One region of the Luteibacter sp. TLI7-4A genome, then DNA from elsewhere that is predicted to be linked to it. Evidence: riboswitches for the same ligand, from Rfam matches in the RefSeq annotation. Region 1 holds a riboswitch; the other holds the start of a gene.

Region 1 (7,148 bases):
GCCGGCCTCGGTTTCAAGCCGCGGTATTTCCATGAGGCGCTTCGCTGCGCCTCCCCGGGATTGTGGTTCGAGGTCCATCCAGAAAACTACATGGGCGACGGAGGGCCGCGTCTGGCGATGCTGGATGCCTTGGCGGATCGTCACCCGCTGTCGTTGCACGGGGTGTCGCTTTCGCTCGCGGCGGCGGCGCCGCCCGATACCGGTCATCTGCGCCGTTTGCGACGACTCGTGGATCGCGTCAGGCCCGTGCTCGTCTCGGAGCATCTGGCCTGGTCGGCGTGGGGCGGACGCTACATGCCCGACCTGCTGCCTTTCCCCCGCACGCGGGAGGCGCTGGAATGCATCGTCGCGAACATCCTGCGCAGCCAGGAAGCGCTGGGGTGCGGCATCTCGATCGAGAATCCGGCCCACTACCTCGTGCTCGATGGCCACGACTGGAGCGAGACCGATTTCCTGGCCGAACTCGTCCGCCGGACGGGCTGTGGGTTGCTGCTCGATATCAACAACGTGCATGTCAGTGCGAATAACATCGGCATCGATGCACTTGCCTACCTGCAAGCCTTCCCACTGCACGCCGTCACCGAAATACATCTCGCCGGGCACAGCGTGGAGGGAGACCCTCCGGCGAACCTGCTGATCGATTCGCATGATGCGCCAGTGGATGAGCCCGTATGGGAACTGTACCGTCATGTGCTGTCGCGAGGCGGACCGCGCCCGACCCTGATCGAGCGTGACGGTAACCTGCCGTCGCTCGATGCAATGCTTCAGGAGTGCGCGCGCGCGGGAAGGATGCTCGAATCGCAAGGGCAGGCGGCATGAGCACCCTGGCGGATTTCCAGGCCGCCTTCGTGGAAGCGCTCCATGACGAAGCATCCACGTTCCTCCCCGCCAGCCAGTGTCCTTTCGCCGTTTACCGCCATACCGTGATGCGTGCCTGTCTCGATGCGCTGGAGGCGAATTTCCCCGCCGTGCTCTGCCTGGTCGGACGCGACTGGTTTCGTGCCGCCGCGGCGATCCACGCCACGCGGTCACCGCCGAGCGATGTGCGCCTGGCTTGTTATGGAGAAGGTTTTCCCGGGTTTCTCGAATCATTCGAACCAGCGGCGGAACTGCCTTACCTGGCGGACGTGGCCCGACTGGACCGGCTCTGGAACGAAACCCTCGATGCCGCAGACGCGGAGCCGTTCGACGTCGACCGTCTCGTGGGACTGGCGCCGTCCGCGCTGGAGGCCATGCGCCTGCGTGTTCACCCGGCGACGCGGTGGCTGGCTTCGCCTTTCCCCGTGCTGTCGATCTGGCAACCGAGCAGGGACGGCATCGCGGTCGACGGCGCGCTGGCCTGGCGCCCCGAATGCGCGATCGCCGTGCGCGTGGCTGGCGAGGTCAGCGTGCTCCCCGCATCGCCCGCCGAACTCACCTTGCTCGAGGCGTGCCGACAGGGTGCCACGCTGGGCGAGGCGGCCACCGCCGTCGCCCGGGCGCATCCGGACGCGTCCATCGAGTTCACTTTTTCCGGACTGTTGCGGTCCGGCGCCTTTGCCCATTCCTGAGGACTTGCCATGGCTTCGACCACCATCACCGTCACCGCGCGCCGATCGCTGCGCACGCGCTGGAACGCACTCGCCGACCGCGTCGAACGATGGATCGGACACGACATCCTCGCCCTCGTCGCGAGGCTGTCCATCGCCGCGGTCTTCTTTCAATCGGGCCGCACGAAAGTGGAAGGCTTGCTTACCATCACCGAGGGTACGTACGAGCTGTTCCGCAGCGAGTACAAGATCCCGCTGGTTCCGCCCGAGATCGCCGCGCACCTGTCGGCGGGCATCGAAACCTTCGTGCCGATCCTGCTCGTGCTGGGCCTGGCCACCCGTTTTTCCGCGTTCGTCCTCCTGGGGATGACCACGGTGATCGAGGTATTCGTCTATCCGGATGCCTGGCCGACCCATCTGTCCTGGGCGGCGATCCAGCTGTATCTCGTCGCCCGCGGCGGCGGTCGTCTTTCTGTCGACCGTGCCCTTGGCATCCGCTGAAAAAAAGCGTATCCAGCTGTAACCGGATGTGCCGGTGCGGCGAATTCGTCCATGCCATCCCGGCATTCCTTTCCGTACGGAGAACGACCATGCATACCGCCACCCACAGCATCGCCGCTGCCGCCGCCATCTTCGCCGTATCGGCCGCCGCGATCTCGGCGCCGGCCCACGCCGCCGAACAGGCCGCCGGCAAGACGGTACATTGCTACGGCATCAACAGCTGCAAGGGCACGTCCGACTGCAAGTCGGGCAACCACGAGTGCAAGGGCCAGAACGATTGCAAGGGCCAGGGCTTCAAGGCCGTGTCCGTGCAGGAGTGCACGGCGCAGGGCGGCAGCACCACGCCGCCGGCGAAGTAAGGGTCCTGGATCATCGCCCGGCCGCTCCGGCGGCCGGGTATTTCGTTTCGCGGAGCGTGTCATGTCCCACCCATCGCCGATCCCGTTCCATGGATTTGGACTCGGCTTGCGCATTCCGCACTACACCGATTTCCTCGAGGCGCCGCAGGCGGTCGATTTCCTCGAGGTGATCTCGGAAAACTTCATGGTCGACGGCGGCAAGCCGCTCGACGTGCTCATGCGCGTTCGCGGGAGCTATCCTGTCGCCCTGCATGGCGTGTCGATGAACATCGGTTCGTCCGACGGCGTCGACAGCCATTACCTGCGCCGCCTGCGTCGATTGGCCGACCGTGTCGAACCGCTATGGGTCTCGGACCATCTGTGCTGGACGGGCATCGATGGCCACAATTCACACGACCTGCTTCCGTTGCCCTATACCCGCGAAGCGCTCGACCTGGTCGCCGACAACGTACACGCCGCGCAAGATGCGTTGGGGCGCGCCCTGGTACTCGAGAATCCATCGACCTATATCGATTTTCCCGAGACGGCCATGGGCGAGGCGGCCTTCCTCCACGAACTCTGCGATCGTACGGGTTGCTTCCTGCTTCTGGACGTGAACAACATCTACGTCAGCGCGACGAACCACGGCTTCGATCCGGACGACTGGCTCGAACGCCTTCCGCTGGATCGCGTGCGCCAGGTCCACCTCGCTGGGCACAGCCAGGGGCGCGACATGCTCGTGGATACGCATGACGCACCCGTGCCCGACCCCGTATGGGCGTTGTATACGCGTTTCATCGAGCGACTCGGCGATGTCGCCGTGATGATCGAGCGTGACGACAGCATCCCGCCACTTCCCGAACTGCTGGCGGAAGTCGCCCACGCGCGCGACCTCGCCGATGCGGTTCGCCAGCGCGCCGCATGAACCTGCGCAACCGCCAACGCGCCTTCGCGTCCGCGCTTTTCACGGGCACCGTTCCCGAAGGCGTCGATCCCCGCGGCATGGCGGTCCACGCCAACAACTACCGTAGCCAGCTCGTGGCGTGCCTGCGCGACTCTTACGAGAAGACCGCGCTATGGCTGGGCGACGACGTCTTCGACGCGGTGGCATCGCGCTACGTCGAACGGCACGTGCCGTCGTCATGGACACTGGACGCGTACGGCGAGTCGTTCGTGCCGTTTCTCGAACGGGCCTATCCCGCGGACGACGAAGTCGCCGAGCTTGCATGGCTGGACTGGCATCTGCGTCGCGCGTTCTCGGGGCCGGACGCCGACACCATCGGAGTGGGCGATCTTGCCGCCGACGATTGGGATCGCGTGGAGATCGACTTCGTGCCGACCTTGCGCTTCCGCCCGATGCGAAGCAACGCCGTCGCCATCTGGCGCGCGATCGCCGATGGCATACCCCCTCCGGCACCCGTCGCCGTGGAGCAGGGCGTGGGCGCGCGCGTGTGGCGCAACGGGCTTTCGCCCCAGTTCGCCAGCATGACGGCGGACGAGTCCGCATGCCTCGACCTTGCCCTCACCGGGGCCACCTTCGGCGAACTATGCGAATACCTCGGTCGTACACATGACCAGGAGCGCATCACGCGCATCGCCGGCGGCTGCCTTGGTGCATGGACGGCCGAAGGCATGATCCGCGGGTTGCGTCGCTGAGACATCGCTACACTGTGTCGATGATCGATGACGCACACCTGGCCCATGGGCTCGCAGGCGACCACCTGGAGCCGGACTGGCCGCCACTGACGGAGGACGAAGTGGCGGCCGTCGTCGCGCGGATAGCGGCGCTCGGCTCGCTGGTTTCCGTCGACTGGCGCAGCCCACGGCCGCTCTCCGCGGCCGCGCTGGCGACGACATCGTCGGGTCGGGTGTTCGTTAAGCGCCATCACCGGAGCGTGCGCGACGCGCATGCGTTGGCCGAGGAGCACCGGTTCGCCGATTTCCTGCGGGCGCACGGCATCCCGGTGCCGCGCATTCTCCGGGATGGATCGGGTGCGTCCGTGTTCATCGTGGATGACTGGGTCTTCGAGCTGCATGAGCCCGCACGCGGCGTGGATGCCTACCGCGACGCGTTCTCGTGGTCGCCGATCGGCGGGGTGCGGCATGCGCATGCCGCTGGCGCCATGCTCGCACGCTTGCACGATGCCGCGGAGGGCTTCCATTCGCCGCAGCGCGCCACGCATGTCCTTATCGCGCGCGCGGAGATACTCGCCTCGCCGGACCCGCTCGCGACGATCGCATCGCAGCTGCCCGCGCGGCCCGCCTTGGCCGCGTACCTCGGCGAGCGCGACTGGCGGGGCGAGATCGCCGCGGCGATCGCTCCCTGGCACGCCCAGGTGGCAAGCGCCTTGGCGGCGCAGTCGCCTCTGTGGACCCATGGCGACTGGCATGTTTCCAACCTCTGCTGGAGCGGGTTGGACGACGAAGCGGGCATCACGGACGTGCTGGATTTCGGACTGTCGGCGGTTACGTTCGCCTTGTTCGACCTCGCCACCGCCATCGAGCGCAACGCGATCGCCTGGCTCGACATCGAGCGGGGAGATATCGCCCGTCACGACCTCGCACTGGCCATCGTCGAGGGATACCGTTCCGTCAGGCCCCTGGACGTGGTCCAGCTCCATATCCTGGCGAACCTCCTGCCCATCGTCCACCTGGATTTCGCCCTGTCCGAGGTGGAGTACTTCGAAGGGATCACCCGCCGCCGCGACCACGCCGACGTGGCTTATCACACCTTCCTGCGTGGCCACGCCGCCTGGTTCGCCGGTGTGCACGGGCAGGCCCTGCTCGCGGCCATTCGCGGCATCGCCTGACGTTTCGTGGTTCAATAGGCGTTCTAGAAGCGGGGGTGCCCGGCGAATGCCGGGCTGAGAGAGTCCCTTGGAACCTGACCCGGTTAATACCGGCGTAGGGAGCTTGCAGAGCCATGGAATCCCCACGGGGTGACATGGCTCGCCGTCGCTTCGTCCGTGAACCCCGAAGACGACGATGACCCTCACCCGTACCCCGCTCGCCCTGGCCCTGCTTTCCCTTGTCACCGTGGCACACGCCGCGGACGATGCCGCGTCGCAACCACAGCAGGCGCGCACGCTGCCCGCCGTGGACGTCCACGCGACTACCGCCAGCGGATACCGCGCCGCCGATTCCCAACTCGATACCTTCGGCAGCTTCGGCAGCGCGCCGCTGCACGATACGCCCGCGGCGATCACCGTCATCACCCGGGCGCAGATTGACGACCGCCAGCCGCGTTCGCTGAGCGAGCTGGTACGCGGCGATGCCGCGATCAACGACAACTACGCGCCGGCGGGCTACTACCAGGATGTCTCCATCCGCGGCTTCCCGCTGGATCTCGCCACCGGTTTCCGCTTCAACGGCATGATCATGTCCGCGGAACAGCTGCTGGCGCTCGAAGGCAAGGACCGCGTCGAGGTGCTGAAGGGCCTGGGCGGACTCGAGGCCGGCGTGGTCGAGCCGGGCGGCCTGGTCAACTACGTGAGCAAGCGCCCGGCGGACGTCCATACGGTCACCGTCGGTACCGATTCGCACGGGTCCAACTACGAGGCGCTGGACCTCGGTACGTGGTTCTCGCCATCGTTCGGCGTGCGCGTGAACGCGGCGAACGAGAAGACGCACTCCTACATCGAGCACGCCGATGGGCGGCGCAGCTTCATCTCGATCGCCGCCGACTGGAAGATCACGGACAAGGCCACGGTGCTGCTGGATACCGATTACCAGACCAGCGGACAGCGTTCCGCTTCCGGTTATCAGTTGCTGGGCGGCACGGTTATTCCCGCGCATCCCAGCCGTACCGAACTGCTCGGCTACCAGTCGTGGCAGCGCCCGGTGGGCATCCATTCGAGCAACACCTCGTTGCGTTTCAACTATCGCTTCGACGACAACTGGAACGCGCAGGTTTCGGCGGGCCATAGCCATACCGTGATCGACGACAACGTCGCCTTCGCCTATGGTTGCTTCTACGCCGCGTCCTGCGCTTCGGGCGCCACCCCGGGGTACTTCTTCGCCCCCAACGGCGATTACGACGTCTACGACTACCGCAGCCCGGACGACACGCGGCAGAACGACGAGTTGCGTGGCGTGCTCACCGGCACGTTCGCGACCGGTGCGCTCGATCATGAAGTCAACCTCGGCGCCTCGGCATTTCGCCGTACGGTCGACCAGCGCCCCTATGTCTACGACTACGTGGGCACCGCCAACATCGACGACCGGATCGTGCCCGCGTTCGACCCGTCGCCGAATCAGCCCGGCCCTTCCGCGCGGCGCCTGACCAGCTGGCAACGCACGTTGTTCGCGATCGATCGGATTCATCTCGACGAGGCATGGCAGGTGCTCGCGGGTGCGCGCTTCGTCCGCCTGAACGAGCGGGCGTACGACGACACCGGGGCGCTCGAGCGCACGACGCGGATGACCAAGACGTTGCCGCAGGCGGCGGTCCTCTGGCAACCGACCGCTCCACTCACGACCTACGTCAGTTACGGCGAAGGCCTGTCGCTCGGCCGCGAGGCGCCCTATTGGACGTCGAATGGCGGCACGACCCTCGCGCCGTTGCATTCGCGCCAGGTCGAGGCCGGCGTGAAGTACGCGGTCGACGATGCGCTCGACCTGCAGGCGGCCATCTACCGCATTCGCCAGTCGTACCAGTTCGCGCGTCCCGACGATACGGCGGAAGGCTTTACCTTCGTGCAGCAGGGCCAGGAAGTGCACACGGGCCTGGAACTCAACGCGGCCGGCCGCATCACCGACAACCTGCGCCTGACCGCCAGCG
Region 2 (7,148 bases), 1.1 Mb from region 1:
TGCGGCCGAGCCGCTGGTGAAGGCGCTGATGGAGGCCTACCCGCAGGCACCGATGCTGGTGACCACGGTGACTCCGACAGGCTCGGAGCGTGTCCGCCAGCTCTTCGGCGACAGCGTGCACAGTGTCTACCTCCCTTACGACCTGCCGTTCGCCGTGAAGCGTTTCCTGCGCAGCACCCGGCCGCGGCTGGCGGTGATCGTGGAGACGGAGATCTGGCCGAACCTTTATTTCGCCTGCCGCCGCCACGGCATTCCGCTGCTGATCGCCAACGCGAGGCTTTCCGAGCGTTCGTTGCGCGGCTATGCGCGGATGAGTTCGCTGGTGAAGCGCGCGTTGCGTTGCGTCAGCCACATCGCCGCGCAGTCGCGTACCGACGCGGCGCGCTACCGCCTGTTGGGCGCGGAGCCCAGCCAGCTCACGGTCTGCGGCAACCTCAAGTTCGACATGCCCGTGCCGCAGGCCGCACTCGAGGCGGGCACGGCGATGCGGGAGGCCTGGGGGACCGGGCGTCCCGTATGGATCGCCGCCAGTACCCATGAAGGCGAAGAGATGTGCGTGCTCGAAGCCCACCTCGACGTCATGCGCCGCCTGCCCGACGCCCTGCTGCTGATCGCCCCGCGTCATCCCGAGCGCTTCAAGGCCGTGGAGGCGTCCGTGCGCAGCCTGGGATTCCAGGTCGCCACGCGCAGCGGTGACGGCGTTCCCAGCCACACCACGCAGTGTTTCGTCATCGATTCGATGGGCGAGTTGCTGCGCTTCTTCGCTTCGGCCGACGTCGCCTTCGTGGGCGGTAGCCTGGTGTCGATCGGCGGCCACAACGTCCTCGAACCGGCGGCGCTGGGCAAGCCCGTGCTGGTCGGTCCGTACACGTTCAATTTCGAGGAAATCACCCAGGCCCTGCTCGACGAAGAGGGTGGGCAGCGGGTGAACGATGGCGACGAGCTTGGCGAACAGGTGCTGTCGCTGCTGCGCGATCCTGTCCGGCGTCGGCACATGGGCGAGGCGGCACGTCATGTGTTCGACAGCGAGCGGGGCTCGGTCGGCAAGGTGATGAAGCTGGTCGACAGCCTGCTGCAGGAATAACCGCGCCCGCCATGTCCTCGACGGCGGGCGCGGCTTCGGCGATGGAGCGGGCCGTTGCGTTACCGCAGGATCGAGGCGCCAGGGCGCGAGAGGTCAGCGACCGGCCGCGGCGGAACCTCGGGGCGCGTCGGTTTGCACACGACGGTGGCCTTCAGGAAATGCATGTTGGCCGCCGCGCCCCAGCCACCGATGTAGTCGTAGCGCACGCTGGCGACAAAACCGCCTTCCGCGTCGCATTTCCTGGGAGCCTCGGCCATGACGTGGTCGTAGGCCTGTCGCTTGCCGCTGCCGTGGTAGGTCAATTCGTACTCGTACGGTTCGTACGGATCGGATTCGGCGTTCGCGGCCGTGGCGAAGGAGGCCAGCGCGAGGGCGCCGATGAGGAAGGGGATTTTCATGATCGTCCTTGGTCGTGATCGCCCGGAACGGGCTGACGAATGATGTATCCAGCGCAGTGGCGCCAATGCAGGCGATAGACTCAGGAAGCTGTAGTCCGATTCCGGAGCGATGCCAAGGCAAAGCTAAGGAAGTGACGGGAGCCGACCCTGCCGGCGATGGGTGCTTGCCTCGACTGGCCCGCTGCCGCGGGATCGCCGACAGGGTCGGCTCCCGCCAAAGATCATAAAAAAGGGCCCGCGTTCATCACGCGGGCCCTTTTCTTCTTCCATCGCGCGCCTGGCGAAATTACTGCAGCAGCGCGTTGATCGCTTCGAGGTCCTTCACGTCCACCGTGCCCGCGGTCTGCTTGAGCAGCAGCTTGTCGAGGATGAACTGATGGCGGGCCTGCGAATAGTCGCTGAGCGCCTGGGTGAGGTTCTGCTGCGCGATCAGCACGTCGACGATGGTGCGCGTGCCGACTTCGAAGCCGGCCTGCGTGGCGTCGCGTGCGCTTTCGGACGACTCGACGGCCGCCTTGGTCGCCTCGACCTTGCTGATGCCGGCGACGACCGAGCGGTAGTAGTTCAGCGTGTCGCGCACGACCTGGCGGCGGGACGACTCCAGGGAATCCTGTGCCGCGTCACGCTGGTAGATCGACTGGCGCACGCGGGACTGGGTGGCGCCGCCGGAGAAGATCGGCACGTTGAGGGTCAGGCCCACGCTGGTCGCTCCGCGGCCGTTGCTGCTGCCGAGCGTGCCCGCGCTGGAAGCGGTGCCGGCGTTCTGCGTCCATGCCGTGCTCTTGCTGTAGCCGACCGTCGCATCGAGCGTGGGCAGGTGGCCGGCGCGCGCGGACGAGATGCTGTGCTCCGCCGACTCGACGTTGTACTGCGAGGCGATGATGGTCGGGTTGCTCTTGACCGCCTCGGCCACCCAGGCTTTCGGATCGTTGGGCGAGGGCGGGTCCATCGGCAGCTGCTCGCGCAGCTTCTTCAGGTTGTCGGCCGGCTTGCCGGTGATCTGGGTGAGCGCCTCGCGCGAATCCGCCAGCGTGTTCTCGGCGGTGATCACCGCGGCCACGGCGGTGTCGTGCTGGGCCTTGGCGTCCTGCACGTCGGTGATCGCGGAAAGGCCCACGTCGAAACGCTGCTGGGCCTGTTCGAGCTGGCGGGCCAGCGCCTGCTCGTTCGCCTTGGCGAAGGTCAGGGCGTCGTCGTTGGTCAGCACCTGGAAATAGGCGGTGGCGACGCGGGTGGCGAGCTGCTGCAAGGCCGCCTCGTAGGTGGCGTCCTGCGCCTCCGACGAGGAGCGCGCCGCCTTCAGGTCGGCGTACTTGCTGAAGTCGACCACGCTCTGGCTGATGGTGGCGCCCAGCTCGCGGGTGCGGGTGTGTCCCGCATCGGAGGTGAGCACCGGGTTGCCGGCGCCGTCGACCACCGGATTGCCGGCGGCGTCGGTGACGATCGAGCGGGAGGGCCCGTTCGGGTCGCTCTGGTTAAGGCTGAGCTGGGCATTGATCTGCGGCAGCAACAGCGCGCGGGCCTGCGTCACGCTCTCGCCGGTGGCGAGACGGGTGGAGTCGGCCTGCGACAGCACCGGGTCGTTGGCCCGTGCCTGCCGGTAGGCGTCGAGCAGGTCTTCCGCATGGCTCGCGAACGGCATCGCGGCCAATGCCAGCGCGACGGTGAGCAGCTTCAAGCGCATGGTTTCGCCTCGTGGGTGATAGGGAATCTGGTGGGTCAGAGCACGAAGCGCTTCACCGGCGCGGCATGCGCCAGGTAGGGAAGGTCCGTTTCGAACAGCGACTCCTCGCGGAAGCGGCCCTCACCCTCGTGGGTAAGGAGCACCGCCGTTTGCGCGGGTGAGTCGCCGCGTACCACGAACATGCGCCCGCCAGGCTTCAGCCAGCGCACGAACTTCTCGGGCACCGTGTGCACGGCTCCCGTGACCACGACGGCGTCGAAAACGCCCGTGGGCTTGTAACCGTTGACGGCCTCGGCGGTTTCCAGCGAGACGTTCGTCACCACCGCGGCGGCCAGGCGCTGGCGCGCGGCCTCGACGAAATCGGCGTGCATGTCGATGCTGGTGACCTTGCCAGCCAGGCGGGCCAGGCAGGCGGTGAGGTAACCCGAACCCGTGCCGATCTCCAGGACCTCGTCGGTCTTGTTGAGCGCCAGGGCCTGGAGCACGCGGCCCTCGATCACTGGCTTCATCATCACCTCGCCATGCCCAAGGGGCAGGGTGAGGTCGGCGAATGCCACGTTCCGGTGGGCCGGCGCAACGAAATCCTCGCGGCGCACGATCTTCAGGGTCTCGAGGACGTCGGCGTCGAGGACTTCCCAGGGGCGAACCTGGTTCTCGACCATGTTCTGCCGCGCCTGCTCGAAATTCATCGCCATGTGTTGGATCCCGTACGAAAGCTGCAAAAAGATTCGGAAGGATAAGCGCTTAGCGCCCGTTTTCCCAATGTGTTAAGGCTGCGGTGCCGACGCCATCCGGCGAAGTGCCGGAAGTCACCGGACCGGCCTGACGGAAGTCATGGTCCACGCCGCCGGTAACGTACGCCGGCGCCTGAACGGGCGCCGGCGCCCACCCTTGGCCGCCATGGGTAACCGCCCGAACGCCCCCACTTGTCATTCTAAGGTAGACGAGCGGTGCGGCCAGCGTTTTTCCGGCCTGCTGGAAATAACTGAACCGCTGCGTATAATAAAGTCATAATTTCTGTTTGTGAAGGTGCAGCCATGAACGCCAGCCCGAAACTGAAGACCCAGGGTCCGGGGCGTCCGAAGGACATGGAGAAGCGCGCGGCCATCCTCGACGCGGCCAAGTCGCTCTTCACCCATGGCGGCTTCGCGGGCACCAGCATGGATGCCGTCGCGGCTTCCGCCGGCGTTTCCAAGCTCACCGTGTACAGCCATTTCGGCGACAAGGACAACCTCTTCCGCGAGGTCATCCGCGCGCACGTGCAGGAACGCCTGCCGGACGACCTGTTCGATTTCAATCCGGGCGCCGACATCCGCGTCACCCTGACCAACATCGCCAGCCGCCATGCGGCGATGGAAACCAACACGGAATCGGTGGGCACCTTCCGCGCGATCCTCTCCGACTGCCAGTCGGGCGGCAATCCGCGTTTCGGCCGCCTGGTATGGGAAGAGGGTCCGGCGCGCATGCACAAGTTGATGCAACGCCTGCTCGAGGGCGCCGCATCGCGCGGTCAGCTCGACATCCCCGACGTGTCGCGTGCCACCACCCAGTTCCTCGCCCTGCTCAAGGGCGACCTCCTGATCCGGCGCCTGTTCGGTTGCGAAGACTGCGCCGTGCAGTTCGCCGAAGAGGTCAAGGCCAATGCCCTGGCCGCGGTGGACATGTTCATGCGCGCGTACTCGCCGCGCCACGTGAGCGTCTGACGCTCGCTTCCCGGCCCGCTTCGTGGTTGAATCCCCGGCGAAGCGGGGGTGCCCATGCGATACGCGCGGGCTGAGAGAGTCCCTTCGAACCTGATCCGGTCCGTACCGGCGTAGGAAGCTTCGTCCACGGTCGACGTGCGTGCCCTCCTGGCACGTGTCGTGCCTCGTGACGGCGCCGTCCGCTTCTCCCTTCCCCTGTGAGGAACGAGAAGCCGATGAATGCCTTGCCCACCGACCTGGCCCGCGCCGCGCGCGAGCTGTCCCAGTCCGTCACCGCGCCGATCGCCGGCTCCCGAAAGATCCACGTCACCGGCAGCCGGCCCGACCTGCGCGTGCCGATGCGCGAGATCGCCCAAGCCGCCACGCCCACCTTGTTCGGCGGCGAGGACAATCCGCCGATCGTCGTCTACGACACCTCCGGCCCGTATACCGATCCGGGACACGTGGTGGACCTGGCCGCCGGCTTGCCAACGTTGCGCGCGACCTGGATCGCCGAGCGCGGCGATGTCGAGCGCCTGGACGGGCTGTCGTCGAGCTTCGGCCGGAACAGGGCGAGCGATCCACGGCTGGATGCCATCCGCTTCGCCTCCGCGCGTGCGCCGTTGCGCGCGAAAGCGGGCGCCAACGTCACCCAGATGCACTATGCGCGGCGTGGCATCGTCACGCCGGAGATGGAATACATCGCCATCCGCGAGAACCAGCTTGTCGATGCGCTGGCCGACAGCACGCTGCGCATGCAGCACCCCGGCGAGGCCTTCGGCGCCTCGCTGCCCGCGCGGATCACCCCGGAATTCGTGCGCGACGAGGTCGCGCGCGGTCGCGCGATCATCCCCGCCAACATCAATCACCCGGAAGCCGAGCCGATGATCATCGGCCGTAACTTCCTCACCAAGGTCAACGCCAACATCGGCAACAGCGCGGTGAGCTCGGGCATCGCGGAGGAAGTGGAGAAGCTGGTCTGGGCGATCCGCTGGGGCGGCGACACCGTGATGGACCTCTCCACGGGCAAGCACATCCACGAGACGCGCGAGTGGATCATCCGTAATTCGCCGGTGCCCATCGGCACCGTGCCGATCTACCAGGCGCTGGAGAAGGTCGGTGGCGTGGCGGAGGACCTCACCTGGGAAATCTTCCGCGACACGCTGATCGAGCAGGCCGAGCAGGGCGTGGATTATTTCACCATCCACGCCGGCGTATTGCTGCGCTTCGTCCCGCTCACGGCGAAGCGCGTCACCGGCATCGTCTCGCGCGGTGGCTCGATCATGGCCAAGTGGTGTCTTGCGCACCATCGCGAGAATTTCCTCTACACGCATTTCGAGGACATCTGCGAGATCATGAAGGCTTACGACGTGTCCTTCAGCCTCGGCGACGGATTGCGTCCGGGGTGCGTGGCCGATGCGAACGATGCCGCGCAGTTCGGCGAACTGGATACGCTCGGCGAACTCACGCAGCTGGCCTGGAAACACGACGTGCAGTGCATGATCGAAGGCCCCGGGCACGTGCCCATGCATCTCATCAAGGAGAACATGGAGCGCCAGCTGGAGAAGTGCCATGAAGCACCGTTCTATACGCTGGGACCGCTGACCACCGATATCGCGCCCGGATACGACCACATCACCAGCGCGATCGGCGCGGCGATGATCGGCTGGTTCGGCACCGCCATGCTTTGCTATGTCACGCCGAAGGAACACCTGGGCCTGCCCAACCGGCAGGACGTGCGCGATGGCATCATCGCGTACAAGATCGCCGCGCACGCGGCCGACCTCGCCAAGGGCCACCCGGGCGCGCAGGTGCGCGACAACGCCTTGTCCAAGGCCCGCTTCGAGTTCCGTTGGGACGACCAGTTCAACCTCGGCCTGGACCCGGACAAGGCGCGCGAATTCCACGACGAGACGATGCCGAAGGACGCGCACAAGTCCGCCCATTTCTGCTCGATGTGCGGGCCGAAGTTCTGCTCGATGAAGATCACCCAGGACGTGCGCGACTACGCGGCGGAACAGGGCGCGATCGCGCTGGCCGAGCGCGGCATGGCGGAGAAGTCGGCTGAATTCCTGGCGCAAGGCGCGGAGGTCTACCACAAGGCATGAGTGCCGGTGCTCCGGCGACAGCCGGTTCCCTGGTGGGGACCGATGTGCCCTGCCGGTGACAGCAGGTGCTCTGGTGACGGCCGATGCCGTGGTGGGAGCCGCTTCAGCGGCGATCCCGCCGTCATCTTCACCCGCCCTTCCCGGCAGCGGTCCTAACGTTCCCGCCATTCCTACCCACTCTCCCGAGGAGAC

What was found. A riboswitch is a leader RNA that binds a small molecule or an ion and turns the genes downstream of it on or off. The one in region 1 is predicted to bind thiamine pyrophosphate.
Region 2: another riboswitch for thiamine pyrophosphate. It lies ahead of thiC (phosphomethylpyrimidine synthase ThiC); the one in region 1 lies ahead of ACR9Y6_RS13070 (TonB-dependent siderophore receptor).

Annotation. Positions count from the first base shown of each region.
Region 1 covers NZ_JBPGWO010000001.1:2,959,172-2,966,319, reverse strand. The annotation lists gene bufB (MNIO family bufferin maturase) at 1-819, shown strand, start outside; gene ACR9Y6_RS13100 (HvfC/BufC family peptide modification chaperone) at 816-1,550, shown strand; gene ACR9Y6_RS13095 (DoxX family protein) at 1,560-2,030, shown strand; gene bufA2 (BufA2 family periplasmic bufferin-type metallophore) at 2,120-2,389, shown strand; gene bufB (MNIO family bufferin maturase) at 2,451-3,293, shown strand; gene ACR9Y6_RS13080 (HvfC/BufC family peptide modification chaperone) at 3,290-4,024, shown strand; gene ACR9Y6_RS13075 (phosphotransferase enzyme family protein) at 4,045-5,178, shown strand; TPP riboswitch at 5,200-5,296, shown strand; gene ACR9Y6_RS13070 (TonB-dependent siderophore receptor) at 5,354-7,148, shown strand, end outside.
Region 2 covers NZ_JBPGWO010000001.1:4,054,179-4,061,326, forward strand. The annotation lists gene waaA (lipid IV(A) 3-deoxy-D-manno-octulosonic acid transferase) at 1-1,084, shown strand, start outside; gene ACR9Y6_RS17770 (hypothetical protein) at 1,144-1,482, opposite strand; gene ACR9Y6_RS17775 (TolC family outer membrane protein) at 1,769-3,166, opposite strand; gene ACR9Y6_RS17780 (protein-L-isoaspartate O-methyltransferase family protein) at 3,202-3,861, opposite strand; gene ACR9Y6_RS17785 (TetR/AcrR family transcriptional regulator) at 4,204-4,869, shown strand; TPP riboswitch at 4,904-5,003, shown strand; gene thiC (phosphomethylpyrimidine synthase ThiC) at 5,085-6,956, shown strand.